DNA from 2 places in the Enterobacter sp. LM3 genome. Region 2 is predicted to be linked to the other one. Evidence: predicted binding sites of a transcription regulator. Region 2 holds the regulator's gene; the other holds the start of a gene.
The links. Region 2 encodes PurR, which represses purine synthesis genes. Its sites were predicted from a motif close to CANGCAAACGTTTGCNTG; they were not measured.
Positions count from the first base shown of each region.

Region 1: a site for PurR is predicted at 6,452-6,469, ahead of raiA (ribosome-associated translation inhibitor RaiA). Genes of this name have one in related genera too.

Region 1 covers NZ_JBJURN010000003.1:5,071-12,360, reverse strand. Annotated here, with positions in the region: gene dgcN (diguanylate cyclase DgcN) at 1-191, opposite strand, end outside; gene ACJ9N4_RS04150 (YfiR family protein) at 184-720, opposite strand; gene ACJ9N4_RS04145 (DUF2799 domain-containing protein) at 874-1,248, opposite strand; gene aroF (3-deoxy-7-phosphoheptulonate synthase AroF) at 1,463-2,533, shown strand; gene tyrA (bifunctional chorismate mutase/prephenate dehydrogenase) at 2,544-3,665, shown strand; gene ACJ9N4_RS04130 (SMP-30/gluconolactonase/LRE family protein) at 3,726-4,598, shown strand; gene pheA (bifunctional chorismate mutase/prephenate dehydratase) at 4,595-5,755, opposite strand; Phe leader region at 5,784-5,909, opposite strand; gene pheL (pheA operon leader peptide PheL) at 5,861-5,908, opposite strand; gene raiA (ribosome-associated translation inhibitor RaiA) at 6,013-6,354, opposite strand; gene bamD (outer membrane protein assembly factor BamD) at 6,624-7,290, opposite strand, start outside.
Region 2 covers NZ_JBJURN010000006.1:100,801-108,090, forward strand. Annotated here, with positions in the region: gene punR (DNA-binding transcriptional activator PunR) at 1-582, shown strand, start outside; gene purR (HTH-type transcriptional repressor PurR) at 600-1,625, opposite strand; gene ACJ9N4_RS09380 (YnhF family membrane protein) at 1,924-2,013, shown strand; gene ACJ9N4_RS09385 (MFS transporter) at 2,178-3,344, shown strand; gene sodB (superoxide dismutase [Fe]) at 3,382-3,963, opposite strand; gene ACJ9N4_RS09395 (C40 family peptidase) at 4,086-4,862, opposite strand; gene grxD (monothiol glutaredoxin 4) at 5,201-5,548, shown strand; gene rnt (ribonuclease T) at 5,607-6,263, opposite strand; gene gloA (lactoylglutathione lyase) at 6,360-6,767, opposite strand; gene ACJ9N4_RS09415 (alkene reductase) at 6,868-7,290, opposite strand, start outside.

The DNA.
Region 1 (7,290 bases), on a different contig from region 2:
TCAAGATTGTGGCTCATTGTTGCACCGGTTAATTCGAGGTTTTTTTGTGCATATTGCTTTAATGTCACCACAGAGGCAAAACACAGCAACAGCCATATAAATGTCATTGTTATTATGACACTTATCATACTGATACGCCGTAACGTTCTTTTAAACGTCGGACGTGGCTTTGGAGTGAAATCCTTATTCATGCTTTGTATTCCGTGCAAGCATTAATACATCCGGATTGACCCTTACGCCACTGCGAGACAGTGCATCCAGATTGACAGAGAACTTGACCCGGTTGTCATTGATAATCAGACAAAATGCACTGCCAATTACGCATTCCGGGTTTTGCTCTGAGATTAATAGCAATGCTCTGCCCTGGTATTGTCTTATTAATTCAAGCTGGCTGGCAGGTGATTCAGTTCCGAAATAAATCGCGTCGCACGTAGCGGACAGCGCTTCCTGATCGTTACGAACAATCACAGGAGTATACGGTAGCGGGTTTTGTCCCTTTTCACTACTGAGTGCCTGCACGTAGCGAGAAGAGGCATAAACACAGAGTTTGGGCTGACCAGAAAGTGCTGGCCACCGGGTATAGCTCACAATACCAGAAACAATTGAACGCACTGATTTATCGGTTTCTGCGAGCGCACCTGCAGCCGCTGAACCAGCCGTAAGAAACAGTATGAACACCAGAGTGAGTCGGAAAAAAGAGATCAAGAATGAATTTCTCACCAGAATCCGCCATATCGCTCCGGAAATAGATGTCCTTAAGAGTTGCTGGCAGAATACCATTGTTTATCAAAGCCGTCATTATGTCAGAAATGCGACTATGTCGACCTAAGTTAAATCCTACAATTGTATTTATTCAGAGTGTTAAAAATAAATTCAATTAAGCCTGCTTGCGCTCATGCTTTCATCCATTCCTTTTTGCCAGGACTCATGCAGTTTTACTGCATTTGCGGTGGCATCACAGCTGGCAGGAAACGATTTGCCCGCTAATCCCCAGGCGTGGAGGAAGCCTTCTTCACAGACTCTTTTCTGTCCATCGGCATAACCGCGGAGATATTCGCTACGATCAACATGCGGATCGTTAAAATTATCGGCCAGCAACTGGTTATCTTTAACCGGGAGGCCATTCATGGCGTCTTCTTTACCCGCGTCAAACCAGCTGGGGCTTGTCCAGTTGGGCTGGAACGTATAAGGATTGATTTGGCAGCCCGATAAAAGCAATACCATCAGCGCAGGAAGCATCGAACGCATAGCGACTCTCCTTTTTTCTTCAGCATAGCCTGGCAAAAGAATTTGTGAGTGTAATTTTAACTTTACGTTTTTATCGGCTGATTTTTGCAATGAAATGGCCTATGTAAAGTAATGTGTACGTATTTTGGATTGAAATCTTTACTTGTTGTGGTATCGTTGTTCCACCTCTTAGAGGAAAACAACTATCGCAAACGAGCCAGACAGGATCGCCATCATGCAAAAAGACGCGCTGAACAACGTACACATTACCGACGAACAGATTTTAATTACTCCGGATCAACTGAAAGCGGAGTTCCCGCTGAGTATTGCGCAGGAGGCTCAAATTGAGCACTCTCGCCAGACCATCTCTGACATTATCGCTGGCCGCGATCCGCGTCTGCTGGTGGTGTGTGGTCCATGCTCTATCCACGATCCTGAAACGGCTATTGAATACGCTCGTCGATTTAAAGCATTAGCGGAGGAGGTCAGCGATAGCCTCTACCTGGTGATGCGCGTCTATTTTGAAAAGCCACGTACCACCGTTGGCTGGAAAGGGTTGATTAACGATCCGCACATGGATGGCTCGTTTGATGTGGAAGCAGGCCTGAAGATTGCGCGTCGCCTGCTGGTGGAACTGGTGAGCATGGGGCTACCGCTGGCAACAGAAGCGCTGGATCCAAACAGCCCGCAGTACCTGGGCGATCTGTTTAGCTGGTCTGCGATTGGTGCGCGTACGACAGAATCACAAACCCACCGTGAGATGGCGTCTGGCCTGTCGATGCCGGTGGGCTTTAAAAACGGAACCGATGGTAGCCTGGCGACGGCGATTAACGCGATGCGTGCCGCTGCGATGCCACACCGTTTTGTCGGTATTAACCAGGCTGGTCAGGTTTGCCTGCTGCAAACCCAGGGTAACCCGGACGGTCATGTGATCCTGCGTGGTGGTAAAGCACCGAACTACAGCCCGGCGGATGTGGCGCAGTGTGAAAAAGAGATGGCACAGGCAGGACTGCGTCCGGCGCTGATGGTAGATTGCAGTCATGGTAATTCAAATAAAGATTACCGTCGTCAGCCTGCGGTGGCGGAATCCGTGATTGCACAGATTAAAGATGGTAACCGTTCTATTATCGGTCTGATGATTGAGAGCAATATTCATGAAGGCAATCAGTCATCTGAACAACCGCGTAGCGCGATGAAGCATGGTGTATCCGTCACGGATGCCTGCATCAGCTGGGAAACCACCGATGCGCTGCTGCGTGAGATCCATAAAGATTTACACGGCCAGCTGGCGACGCGTCTGGCTTAAGAGGTTAGTTATGGTTGCTGAATTGACCGCATTACGCGATCAAATTGATGAAGTGGATAAGGCGCTGCTGGATCTTCTGGCGCGCCGCATGGCACTGGTTGCCGAGGTAGGTGAGGTTAAAAGCAAATACGGCCTGCCCATTTATGTACCGGAACGTGAAGCGTCCATGCTGGCATCCCGCCGGAAAGAGGCCCAGGCGCTGGGCGTTTCTCCCGATTTGATTGAAGATGTTTTGCGTCGCGTGATGCGGGAATCTTACTCCAGCGAGAACGATAAGGGCTTTAAAACCCTCTGTCCGTCGCTGCGTCCGGTGGTCATTGTGGGCGGGGCAGGTCAGATGGGGCGTCTGTTCGAAAAAATGCTGACGCTTTCTGGCTATCAGGTGCGCATTCTGGAAAAAGAGGATTGGGCACATGCGCCAGAACTCATGAAAGATGCGGGCATGGTTATTGTCAGCGTGCCGATCCATGTGACGGAGCAGATCATCGGGAAGCTTCCTCCGCTACCGGAAGATTGTATCCTGGTGGACTTAGCCTCCGTCAAAAATGGCCCGCTACAGGCGATGCTGACTGCGCACACTGGCCCGGTGCTCGGTCTGCACCCCATGTTTGGCCCGGACAGCGGCAGCCTGGCAAAGCAGGTGGTTGTTTACTGCGATGGCCGTCAGCCGGAAGCCTATCAGTGGTTCCTGGAACAGATTCAGGTGTGGGGCGCGCGTTTGCACCGCATCAGCGCGGTTGAGCACGATCAGAACATGGCGTTCATTCAGGCGCTGCGCCACTTTGCGACCTTTGCATATGGGCTGCATCTGGCAGAAGAGAATGTACAGCTTGAGCAGTTGCTGGCGCTCTCTTCACCAATCTATCGGCTTGAGCTGGCAATGGTTGGTCGTCTGTTTGCACAGGATCCACAGTTGTATGCCGACATTATTATGTCGTCAGAAAACAACCTTGCGCTCATCAAACGTTACTATCAGCGATTTGGCGAGGCCATTACGCTGCTTGAGCACGGCGATAAACAGGCGTTTATCGACAGCTTCCGTAAAGTTGAACACTGGTTTGGTGATTACGCAAAACGTTTCCAGAGTGAGAGCCGCACGCTGTTACGTCAGGCAAATGACAGTCGCCAGTAATGTGATGATGTATATACTAAAAGCCAGTATTGCTGGCTTTTTTCATTTTGGGGAACTGTCATGGCTGAACCACAACAGCTGTTGAATTACACCGGGCATCTGCCGGAGTGCCCGACATGGAGCGCAGAAGAGAGTGCGCTCTACTGGGCAGATATTCTGGAAGGGGAGATCCACCGTTACCATCTGCCTACGGCAGAACATACTGTGCTTTCCTTCCATGAAGAGGTGGGGTGTTTTGCCCTGCGTGAACGCGGTGGTTTTATCGTTGCGATGCGTAACGCCATCTGGCTCACCGATAATCACGGCCTGCTCCGGCGCAAGGTGTGCGATAACCCGTCTAACCCGCAGCTCGCGCGTTTTAACGATGGGGGAACCGACCATATTGGCCGTTTCTATGCGGGTACCTTCTGGGGGCCAGGGGACTACAACGGTGCAATGCTGATGCGTATCGACAACGACCTGACGCCGAAAGTGATCCAGTGTGATATCCACGGACATAACGGGTTAGCGTTTAGCCCCGATAAACAGTGGATGTTCACCTCCGATACGCCGAACGGTGTCATTTACCGTACACCACTCGATGAAAATGGGGAGCCTGGTCAACGTAAGGTATTTCATCGGTTCAAAGAGGGCGAAGGGATACCCGACGGCGCGGCAATGGATGTGGAAGGCTGCTACTGGAGTGCGCTGTTTGACGGCTGGCGCATAGCGCGGTTTTCTCCGCAGGGGGAACAGCTGGAAGAATATCGGCTGCCGGTGCGTTGCCCGACGATGGTCTGCTTTGGGGGGGATGACATGAAAACGTTGTTTATTACGACTACGCGGGAAAATATGGATGAGAATGAGGTGGCGCAATACCCGCTCTCTGGCGCTATCTTCACCCTGCCCGTCAGCGTAGCAGGGATGAAGAAAAGTCGTTTTATCGAACGTTAAGCCGGGTCAACCGGGACGACATTTTCGCTCGGATAACAGCCCAGTACTTTCATTGAACGGGTGATCTCGCCCAGTTCGCGCAGGGCTTTCTGCATGGATGCAGATTCCAGATTGGCCTGGATATCGAGGTAGAACATCTCTTCCCACGGATTGCCGTAAATCGGGCGGGATTCCAGCCGGGTCATGATCAGATTGTGATTGCGTAGTACCAGAAGAGCCTCAACCAGCGCACCCGCCTGTTGGCCGGTAGCCATCAAGAGAGTGGTTTTTGCCGGAACCTGGTCAGAGACATTGATTGCTTTGCGTGCCAGCACGATGAAACGGGTGATGTTTTGCGTCTGGTTTGCCAGATTACGCTCCAGTACCTGTAAGCCGTACAGCGCGCCACCTGCTTCGCTGCCCAGTGCCGCTACCGTTGGAGAGTTTGTCTGCGCCACTTTTTCCATCGCCGCTGATGTACTTTCGGTGTACTCAATTTTCCAGTCTGGATAACGGTTCAGGAACTGGCTGCACTGCTGGAAAGGCTGCGGATGGCTATAGACCGTTTTGATGTTGCTCAGGTCGGTTGAGCCGGAGACCAGCACACAGTGATCGATAGGGATAGTTAACTCACCAACCAGTGACAGGCTGGTATGTTGCAGCAGATCGTATACATCGTTGATGGCACCGGAGCTGGTGTTTTCAATGGGTACGACGGCGTAATCGGCCTGGCCAGTTTCAACCTGATTGAAGATATCGGCAAATTTTGCACAGCCGCTCTCAATAAACTCTTCAAAATGGCGGGCTGCATACTGGCGTGCAGCCAGGTGAGAGTAAGAACCTTTTGGGCCGAGGAATGCAATGCGTGCAGAGTGCGGGTTGGTCTTGTTCAGATGTTGCTGCAGCAACGCTTGCTGGGTCAAAACGGAATCTTCGATAATGAGCTGGAACAGACGGGTAATGTAATGGGCATCCAGATGATGCACTTTGCCAAGCTGAACCAGACGTTCCAGCAAATCTCGCTCACGGTCGATATCACGCACTGGGCGATGAGAGTCCAGTTTGGCTTTGCCCACTTCGATGGCAAGAGCGCGGCGTTCTGCCAGCAGCGCCAGTAATTTCTCATCCAGTGCGCTGATTTTTACTCGCAGATCCAGTAACGGGTTTTCCGGTGTCATAGTGTTGCCTGTCTGTTTATCGTTATTAATAAAAAAGGCCCCCCGGTTTGGGAGGCCTTGTTGTTCGTCTTCGCATTCTTTATCACACGACGAAACGCCTCCCGTTCAGGGGAAGGTAAAAAAGAATGCGAAGAAAAACGGCGTATGTTTCATGAGTTCATCCTGTGGTTGATACCGTTAAAGTACCTGTACTGTTTTCACCCTGTCAATAAAAAACGCGCCCGAAGGCGCGTTGGCGGTATACTCAATTTAAAGGATTACTCTTCTTCAACTTCTTCCGCGAGGCTGGCGTCTTTCACCGATGTTGCGGCGCGACGGGCTTCGCCTTTGTGTTGCACTTTATTGAGCTGCCGTTCCAGCTTGTTGATCAAATCGTTAATAGCTGTGTACATATCTTCATGTTTTGCGCTGGCGACCAGATGGCCGTTTGGAGTATTGATAGTTGCGTCAGCGATGAAACCCTGTGGCTCCTTGGACAGAATGATATGCGGGTTAATCAAATGAGTTTGCCATTTATCCAGTTTAGCGAGACGGTCTGCGACGTGCTGGCGAATTGCCGGAGTAATTTCCATTTGTTTACTGGTAATGTTCATTGTCATAAATTTTACCTCTTGTCTTTCCGTCTTGGTGATTCCAGCATACCTGTCCTAATGTCAAAATGTGTGATTTAGATCACGTTATTTTGTCGGTTTTTGTCAGGGAATCTTTTTTGTGAGGCAAGGCAGGAAGAGGTGATATTTACCTTGTCGAAGGCAAAAATTGCAGTCATAGTTGATAAGATGTGTTGAAGCTAAACCGCTTCAGCTTATGGCGAAATCGAATAAAAAAACGGCAGCCCTGGGGCTGCCGTTTTGCGTTGAAGTCAATATCAGGTGTTGCTGCTGTTCGCGGCGATGATCTTCGCCACTTTGTCAGCCTGCGCGGTCATCTGCATCTGACGGTAAGCATTTTCCATCAGCTTCAGGCCATCGCGTGTTGCTTGTGTATCCGGGTAATCGCGCAGCATACCTTCGACACGGTTAACGACAGCAACCCATGCGCCACGGCGAGTGTAGTATTCAGCAACGGAGTATTCGTATTTCGCCAGGCGATCTTTCAGGAATACCAGACGTTTGGACGCGTCGGTCACGTACTGGCTGTTCGGATAGCCGCGCACCAGTTTGGAGAAGTCGTTGAATGCATCACGCGCGTGCTGCGGGTCACGGTCGGAACGATCCACACCGAAGAAGCCCTGCAGAGCACTGTCATCCAGCGCCATGTTAGTCAGACCGCGCATGTACATCACGTAATCGATGTTAGGATGAGTCGGGTTCAGACGCACGAAGCGATCGATAGTGGCCTGAGCCAACGGCAGATCGGCATTTTTATAGTAGGCGTAGATGAGATCTAACTGTACCTGCTGCGAATATGGACCAAATGGATAGCGATTATCCAGCGCTTCCAGTTGCGTTATCGCCTGTTTCCAGTTACCGTCCTGCAGTTTTTGTTGTGCAGTCGCATAGATTTCATTCGGCGGATTGTCAGGGACCTGTTCA
Region 2 (7,290 bases):
GTTGTTGATTTTTATCGCCATTTCTCGGATGTCGAGCTGCGCGTGTCGCAGGAGGTGTTCAACGGTGTCTGGGATGCGCTGGCGGACGGCAGGGTAGAGATGGCGATTGGCGCGACCCAGGCAATCCCCGTTGGGGGGCGCTATGCGTTTCGCGATATGGGGATGCTGAGCTGGAAATGTGTGGTGGCCAGCGATCACCCGCTGGCAGCAATGGAGGGGCCGCTGAGTGACGATACACTACGCAACTGGCCGTCGCTGGTGCTGGAAGATACCTCGCGTTCGCTACCCAAGCGTATTACCTGGCTGCTGGATAACCAGCGACGGGTGGTTGCGCCGGACTGGGCATCTTCTGCGACCTGTCTCAGCGCCGGGCTGTGCGTGGGGATGGTGCCTGTCCATTTTGCCCGTCCGAGGATCGACACCGGCGAATGGGTTGCGCTGACGCTGGAGAATCCGTTCCCGGATGCGGCCTGCTGTCTGACCTGGCAACAAAACGATGTATCGCCCGCGATGGCCTGGCTACTGGATTATCTGGGAGACAGTGAAACGCTGAACCGGGAGTGGCTACGGGAGCCAGCTTAGCTGGCTCCGTATGGCGATTAACGACGGTAGTCGCGGAATGGACCATCCGCAACGGAACGACGTTCGATGAGACGCGGGTGAACTTCAATGGACTGTGACTCTTCGCGCTTGCTGACGATCCTGTCCATCAGCATATTGAAGGCCGTTTCACCCAGTGAGTCTTTCGGCTGGTGAATGGTGGTCAGCGCCGGGGTGAAGAAGCGCGAGTTACGCACGTTGTCATACCCGATCACAGAAATATCCTGCGGCACGCGCAGACCCAGCTCATCCGCCGCACAGAGTGCGCCCATCGCCATGATGTCCCCGCCACAGAAGACGGCGGTGGGGCGGTGCTGTTGGGAGACAATCTGCTGCATGGCGCGATAACCGGATTCCGGCTCAAAGTCGCCCTGCACAATCCAGTTTTCCGGTACGGTGATCAGCGCTTCTTCCATCGCTTTCATAAAGCCCGCCAGACGACCGGCACCGGTATTGCGCTCAAGCGGACCCGGGATCACGCCAATCTCGCGGTGGCCGCGCTCGACCAGATAACGACCTGCCATATAACCACCTTCAAAGGCGTTATCGATGACGGAATCGGTGAAATCGGCGCGCGCTTCACCCCAGTCCATGACCACCATCGGAATATGGCGGTACTCTTCCAGCATGGAAAGAACAGACTCCGGGTATTCGGAACACATCACCAGAAGGCCATCCACGCGCTTTTGTGCCATCATCGACAGGTAGGCACGCTGTTTTTCAATGCTGTTCCATGCGTTGCCCAGAATCAGGGTGTAGCCTTTCTGGAAACAGTTTTTCTCTACCGCTTCAATGATCTCGGCAAAATAGGCCGCTTCACTGCTGGTGGCCAGCAAACCAATGGATTTGGTGTGATTAACCTTGAGGCTGCGAGCCACCGCACTTGGTGAGTAGTGCAGTTCTTTGATGGCTGCCCAAACGGCATTACGCGTCTCTTCCGCAACAAAGCGGGTTTTGTTAATTACATGTGATACGGTTGTAGTGGAAACGTTTGCGCGTTTTGCTACGTCTTTAATTGTTGCCATTAAATGTCACTCCAGACCATATCCTAAGCTCCTGAAAAACTGGAAGGTAAACGTTTGCCTTCTCTCACCCTTATCTCGCAACTTTTGAATTGCGGCACGCCAGGAAAACGACACGGGACGTCAGGAGGGGGTCAATGGCCGGTACGCTAATAAATTTAGCGTGGAATTTTGTCCTATCTTGATGAAAAGGGGAAGAGCAAAAGTGGTTATCAGTTTAAATCCAGGAAGATTTTTGATGTAAACTGTGTAAAAATGAGCAAGCTCACTTTCCGTGTGGGGATTAAAAGGAGAAAAATTGATGAGTTCCGATCTGAAGTTTTCACTGGTGACCACCGTTATTGTGCTGGCTTTGATTGTGGCTGGCGGTCTGACTGCTGCATTGCACTGATTTACGCGGAGGGAGAGTGTACTCGCCCTCCGGATCTCCCGATTGTTACTCCTCTGGCAAAAATCTTTTGCCAATTTGTTAACTTCTCATTTTTTGTGATTGATGTCATGCTTTTGACTTCTTTGTTCTGTGTCGCGTGATGACACGGCATCCGGAGTTGACTCATGAAAATCAATTTTCCTCTGCTGGCCCTGGCGATTGGCGCTTTCGGGATTGGCACCACTGAATTCTCCCCAATGGGGTTACTGCCTGTTATCGCCCGGGGCGTGGACGTCTCTATCCCTGCGGCCGGTATGTTAATCAGTGCTTATGCCATTGGTGTGATGGTGGGGGCTCCGCTGATGACGCTGCTGCTTTCGCATCGCGCCCGGCGCAATGCGCTGATTTTCCTGATGGCTATCTTTACGCTGGGCAATGTGCTCTCCGCCATTTCACCGGATTACACCACGCTGATGCTGTCACGGATCCTGACCAGTCTTAACCACGGCGCATTCTTTGGGCTGGGGTCTGTTGTGGCGGCAAGTGTGGTACCAAAACACAAGCAAGCCAGCGCGGTGGCAACCATGTTTATGGGGCTGACGATCGCCAATATTGGTGGCGTGCCTGCTGCCACCTGGCTGGGAGAAGTGATTGGCTGGCGTATGTCTTTCCTCGCCACCGCTGCGTTGGGGGTGGTCGCGATGGTGGCGCTGTTCTTCTCCCTGCCAAAAGGCAGTGTCGGTGAACGCCCTGAAGTACGCAAAGAGCTGGCGGTGCTGATGCGCCCTCAGGTACTTTCCGCGCTGCTGACCACTGTGCTGGGGGCCGGGGCGATGTTCACCCTCTACACCTATATTTCCCCGGTGCTACATGATATCACCCACGCAGCGCCGGTCTTTATTACCGCGATGCTGGTGTTGATCGGCGTGGGCTTTTCCATCGGCAACTATCTCGGCGGGAAACTGGCCGATCGTTCGGTGAATGGAACGCTGAAAGGCTTTTTAACTCTGCTGATAGTCATCATGGTGGCGATCCCGTGGTTGGCGCGTAACGAGCTGGGGGCAGCTATTGCGATGGTGGTATGGGGTGCGGCAACGTTTGCCGTGGTTCCTCCGCTGCAGATGCGCGTGATGCGTGTCGCCCATGAAGCACCGGGTCTTTCGTCTTCCGTCAATATCGGGGCATTCAACCTGGGTAATGCGCTGGGAGCGGCGGCCGGTGGGGCCGTGATTTCAGGTGGGCTGGGTTACAGCTTTGTGCCGGTGATGGGGGCAATCATTGCCGCACTGGGCCTGCTGTTAGTGATGATGTCAGGTCGTAAACAACCTGAAACGGCCTGCGTCGCAGAATAAACAAAAACGCAGAAGGGCGAACCCTTCTGCGTATCTCTTATGCAGCGAAGTTCTTCGCCACAAAGTCCCAGTTAGCCAGTGCCCAGAAGTGCTCCAGATAGTTAGGACGCGCGTTGCGGTAGTCGATGTAGTAAGCGTGTTCCCACACATCCACGGTCATCAGCGGCGTTGCGCTGGTGGTCAGTGGCGTGCCTGCGTTAGAGGTAGAAACGATAGCCAGTTTGCCATCAGCTTCTTTTACCAGCCAGGTCCAGCCAGAACCGAAGTTTTTGATTGCTGCATCAGTAAACTTCGCTTTGAAATCCGCGAAGCTGCCGAATGCGGCGTTAATGGCGGCAGCCAGTTCACCAACAGGTTCTCCACCGGCGTTCGGAGCCAGGCAGTGCCAGTAGAAGGTGTGGTTCCACACCTGAGCCGCGTTGTTGAATACGCCACCTTCTGAACTGCGTACGATCTCTTCCAGCGTTTTGCCTTCGAAATCGGTGCCTTTGATCAGATTGTTCAGATTGGTGACATACGTCTGATGATGTTTGCCGTAATGGTATTCCAGGGTCTCCACAGAAATGTGTGGGGCCAGGGCGTCTTTTGCATACGGTAGTGCAGGTAATTCGAACGACATTGCTTCTCTCCTTATTGTTTTTTATGTTGCGTATAGCCATACGCACAACGAGGATAGAGTAGCAAATTGAAAGGGCATTCAAAAGAGGAACTTACCCTGCCACGGTAGCGGCAGGGCAGGGATCAGCGGATAGTATTCGGTGTCATGACGCGGCGCGCACCCACATAGTGGCGCACCCAGTAGTCTTCGCTCAGAGAGGTGATTTGAATATCCTGGCCGCTGCGCGGTGACTGGATGAATTTCCCGTTGCCAACGTAGACGCCGACGTGATCGGCCATTCCGCGACCCTGGGTGCGGAAGAAGACCAGATCGCCGCTTTCCAGTTCACCACGGTCAACCGGAGAGGCATCGCGCAGGTGGTACATTTCATTGGCGGTACGTGGAATGCGGAACTTCACCAGATCTTTATAGGCGTAATAGACCAGGCCGCTACAGTCAAAACCGGTACGTGGTGAGGTTCCCCCCCAGCGGTACGGTTTGCCGATTTGCCCCATCAGTTTATTCATCGCCGTTTTTTGTGCTTTCTGCACGCGAACCTTATGCACTTCCGCTAATTTTTTAGGGACTTTCGTGCATTTCGTTTTATGACCTTTACGCACGGTACACTTTTCAGTCATGAGGTTAGCGGCAGTTTGCGAGGCTTTACTCTTTGTGGTGTGGGCGGTGCGGGAAGGTTTTGTTTTTGTCTTGCTGGAGGCGGTTTGTTTGGTCTGAGTGGTGGTTTTCTTCTTTTCGTTCTTACTGGTGGTTTTTTTATTACGTTCTGTGCTCTTCGCCAGATGCGTTTTTTGCACAGCAGAATGCCGCGCCTGCTGAGAGGCGTTCGCCACTGGCGTGAAAGTGAGTGTTGTAAACAGTAAAGCACAGAGCGTGATCGAGATTTTATTTATCCGCGCCACTGGGCAGTCCCCTGGTAAAGGCAGGCCATCTATAATACCTGCGTGTGATTTACAAAGCCCGACGATTCTAATCTATAAAAACCCGAGAAGTTAATAGCATTTTTCAATCTAAAATTATGTTTCGTTAGCAAGTGCAAAAAAATTCATCGATTTGCCGCACTATTGTTCACTCCCTAAGCAAAACCCTGCGGGGAACAGGGATAAGCACCATTTAGAATGCAACTTTTAGCGACAATCGTTAAAATAATAAGACGTGACAAAAATGTTATTTTCCGATGTCTGTCTGAACCGCTACAATGTCAGACGAATGCCGTAACAGAAGTTAAAGGAAGCAAGACATGAGCACCACTATTGAAAAAATCCAGCGCCAGATCGCTGAAAACCCGATTCTCCTGTACATGAAAGGTTCTCCGAAGCTGCCAAGCTGCGGTTTCTCCGCGCAAGCGGTTCAGGCGCTGTCTGCCTGTGGTGAACGTTTTGCTTACGTTGATATCCTGCAGAACCCGGATATTCGCGCCGAGCTGCCTAAATACGCAAACTGGCCGACCTTCCCACAGTTGTGGGTAGACGGTGAGCTGGTGGGCGGTTGCGACATCCTGATTGAAATGTATCAGCGTGGCGAACTGCAGCAGCTGATCAAAGAGACGGCGGCGAAGTACAAAACGGAAGAGCCGGACGCAGAATAAGTTTTCTGTGCAGACAAAAAAGCGACCTTTTAAGGTCGCTTTTTTTACGCTGGGCCCGTTATTCCTGGCCTGCGTCTTCACCCATCGGCAGCGGCCAGCCGCCCAGACGTTTCCAGCGGTTCACAATTTCGCAGAACAGTTCAGCCGTACGTTCCGTGTCATATAGCGCGGAATGCGCCTGCGTACCGTCAAAATCAATACCCGCCGTGATGCAGGCTTTGGATAAAACCGTTTGCCCCAGCGCCAGACCACTCAGTGCCGCAGTATCAAACGTCACAAACGGGTGGAAGGGGTTGCGCTTAAGTGACGCGCGTTCGGCAGCGGCCATCGTAAAGCTGTGATCGAACGTGGCGTTATGGGCCACCATAATGGCACGGCTACAGTCATTATCTTTCATGCCTTTACGCACCATTTTAAAAATGGCGTGAAGGGCTTCGTATTCACTCACCGCGCCGCGCAGTGGGTTTTTCGGGTCGATACCGTTAAAGGCCAGCGCTTCTGGCTGGAGGTTTGCCCCCTCAAACGGTTCAACGTGGAAATGCAGCGTGGTGTCCGGAGTAAGCCAGCCCTGTTCATCCATCTTCAGCGTGATGGCGGCAATTTCAAGCAGCGCATCGGTTTTAGCGTTAAATCCGGCTGTTTCTACATCAATGACAACGGGATAAAAACCACGAAAACGGTCGCACAGACCGGTAAATTGAGCGTTATCGGACATCAGGGTCTCTTACAAGGGGAAAAAAGCAGAGCGCATTATGGCAAATTTTGGGCGGGGATGCAGTAAAACTACGGGCGCATATTGCGCCCTGCGGGATCAGTTGCCCAGACCGCGACCAGCGTCTTTGGCTTCAATCAGTTCGATTTTGTAACCGTCTGGATCTTCAACAAATGCAATCACGGTCGTTCCACCTTTTACCGGGCCGGCTTCCCGCGTGACGTTGCCGCCGTTGCTGCGGATGCGTTCGCAGGCTTCAGCCGCGTTATCCACTTCCAGCGCGATATGACCGTATGCCGTGCCCAGCTCGTATGCATCTACGCCCCAGTTGTAGGTCAGCTCAATAACCGCTTCATCCGTTTCCAGGCCGTAACCCACAAACGCCAGTGAGTATTTGTATTCCGGGTTTTCACTGGTACGCAGCAGTTTCATACCCAGTACGTTAGTGTAGAAATTGATAGAACGTTGCAGGTCGCCAACGCGCAGCATGGTGTGAAGTAGGCGCATAATTTCCTCATTAACCAATGGAATGGATGATCTTTTTGAACAGAAACGATGTTTTAGTATAGCGGCGAAGTATCGCCGCTATCAATGCACAAGGGAGGGATTACAGAGAAGGGTAGTCGGTGTAGCCTTCCGCGCCGCCACCGTAGTAGCTTTCCGGGCGCTGTGGATTCAGTTCTGCTTTATGTTGCAGACGTGCAACCAGATCCGGATTGGCAATATAGTCACGACCAAACGCCACCGCATCGATCAGACCTTTGTTGATCAGATCTTCTGCTTTCTCAGGCGTGTATGCACCTGCACCGATGATCACACCGTTAAAACGCTCGCGGACTTTCTGACGGAAGGCTTCGGTGTAAGGCTGGCCGCCAGCCCAGTCAGGCTCAGACATGTGCAGATAAGCAATACCACGTTTAGCCAGCTCCTCAATCAGGTACAGAGCATCCGCTTCTTCGTTTGCACCGTTATCAACGTTCTGGAAAGAACCAATTGGGGAGACGCGGATGCCGATACGGTCTGCGCTCCA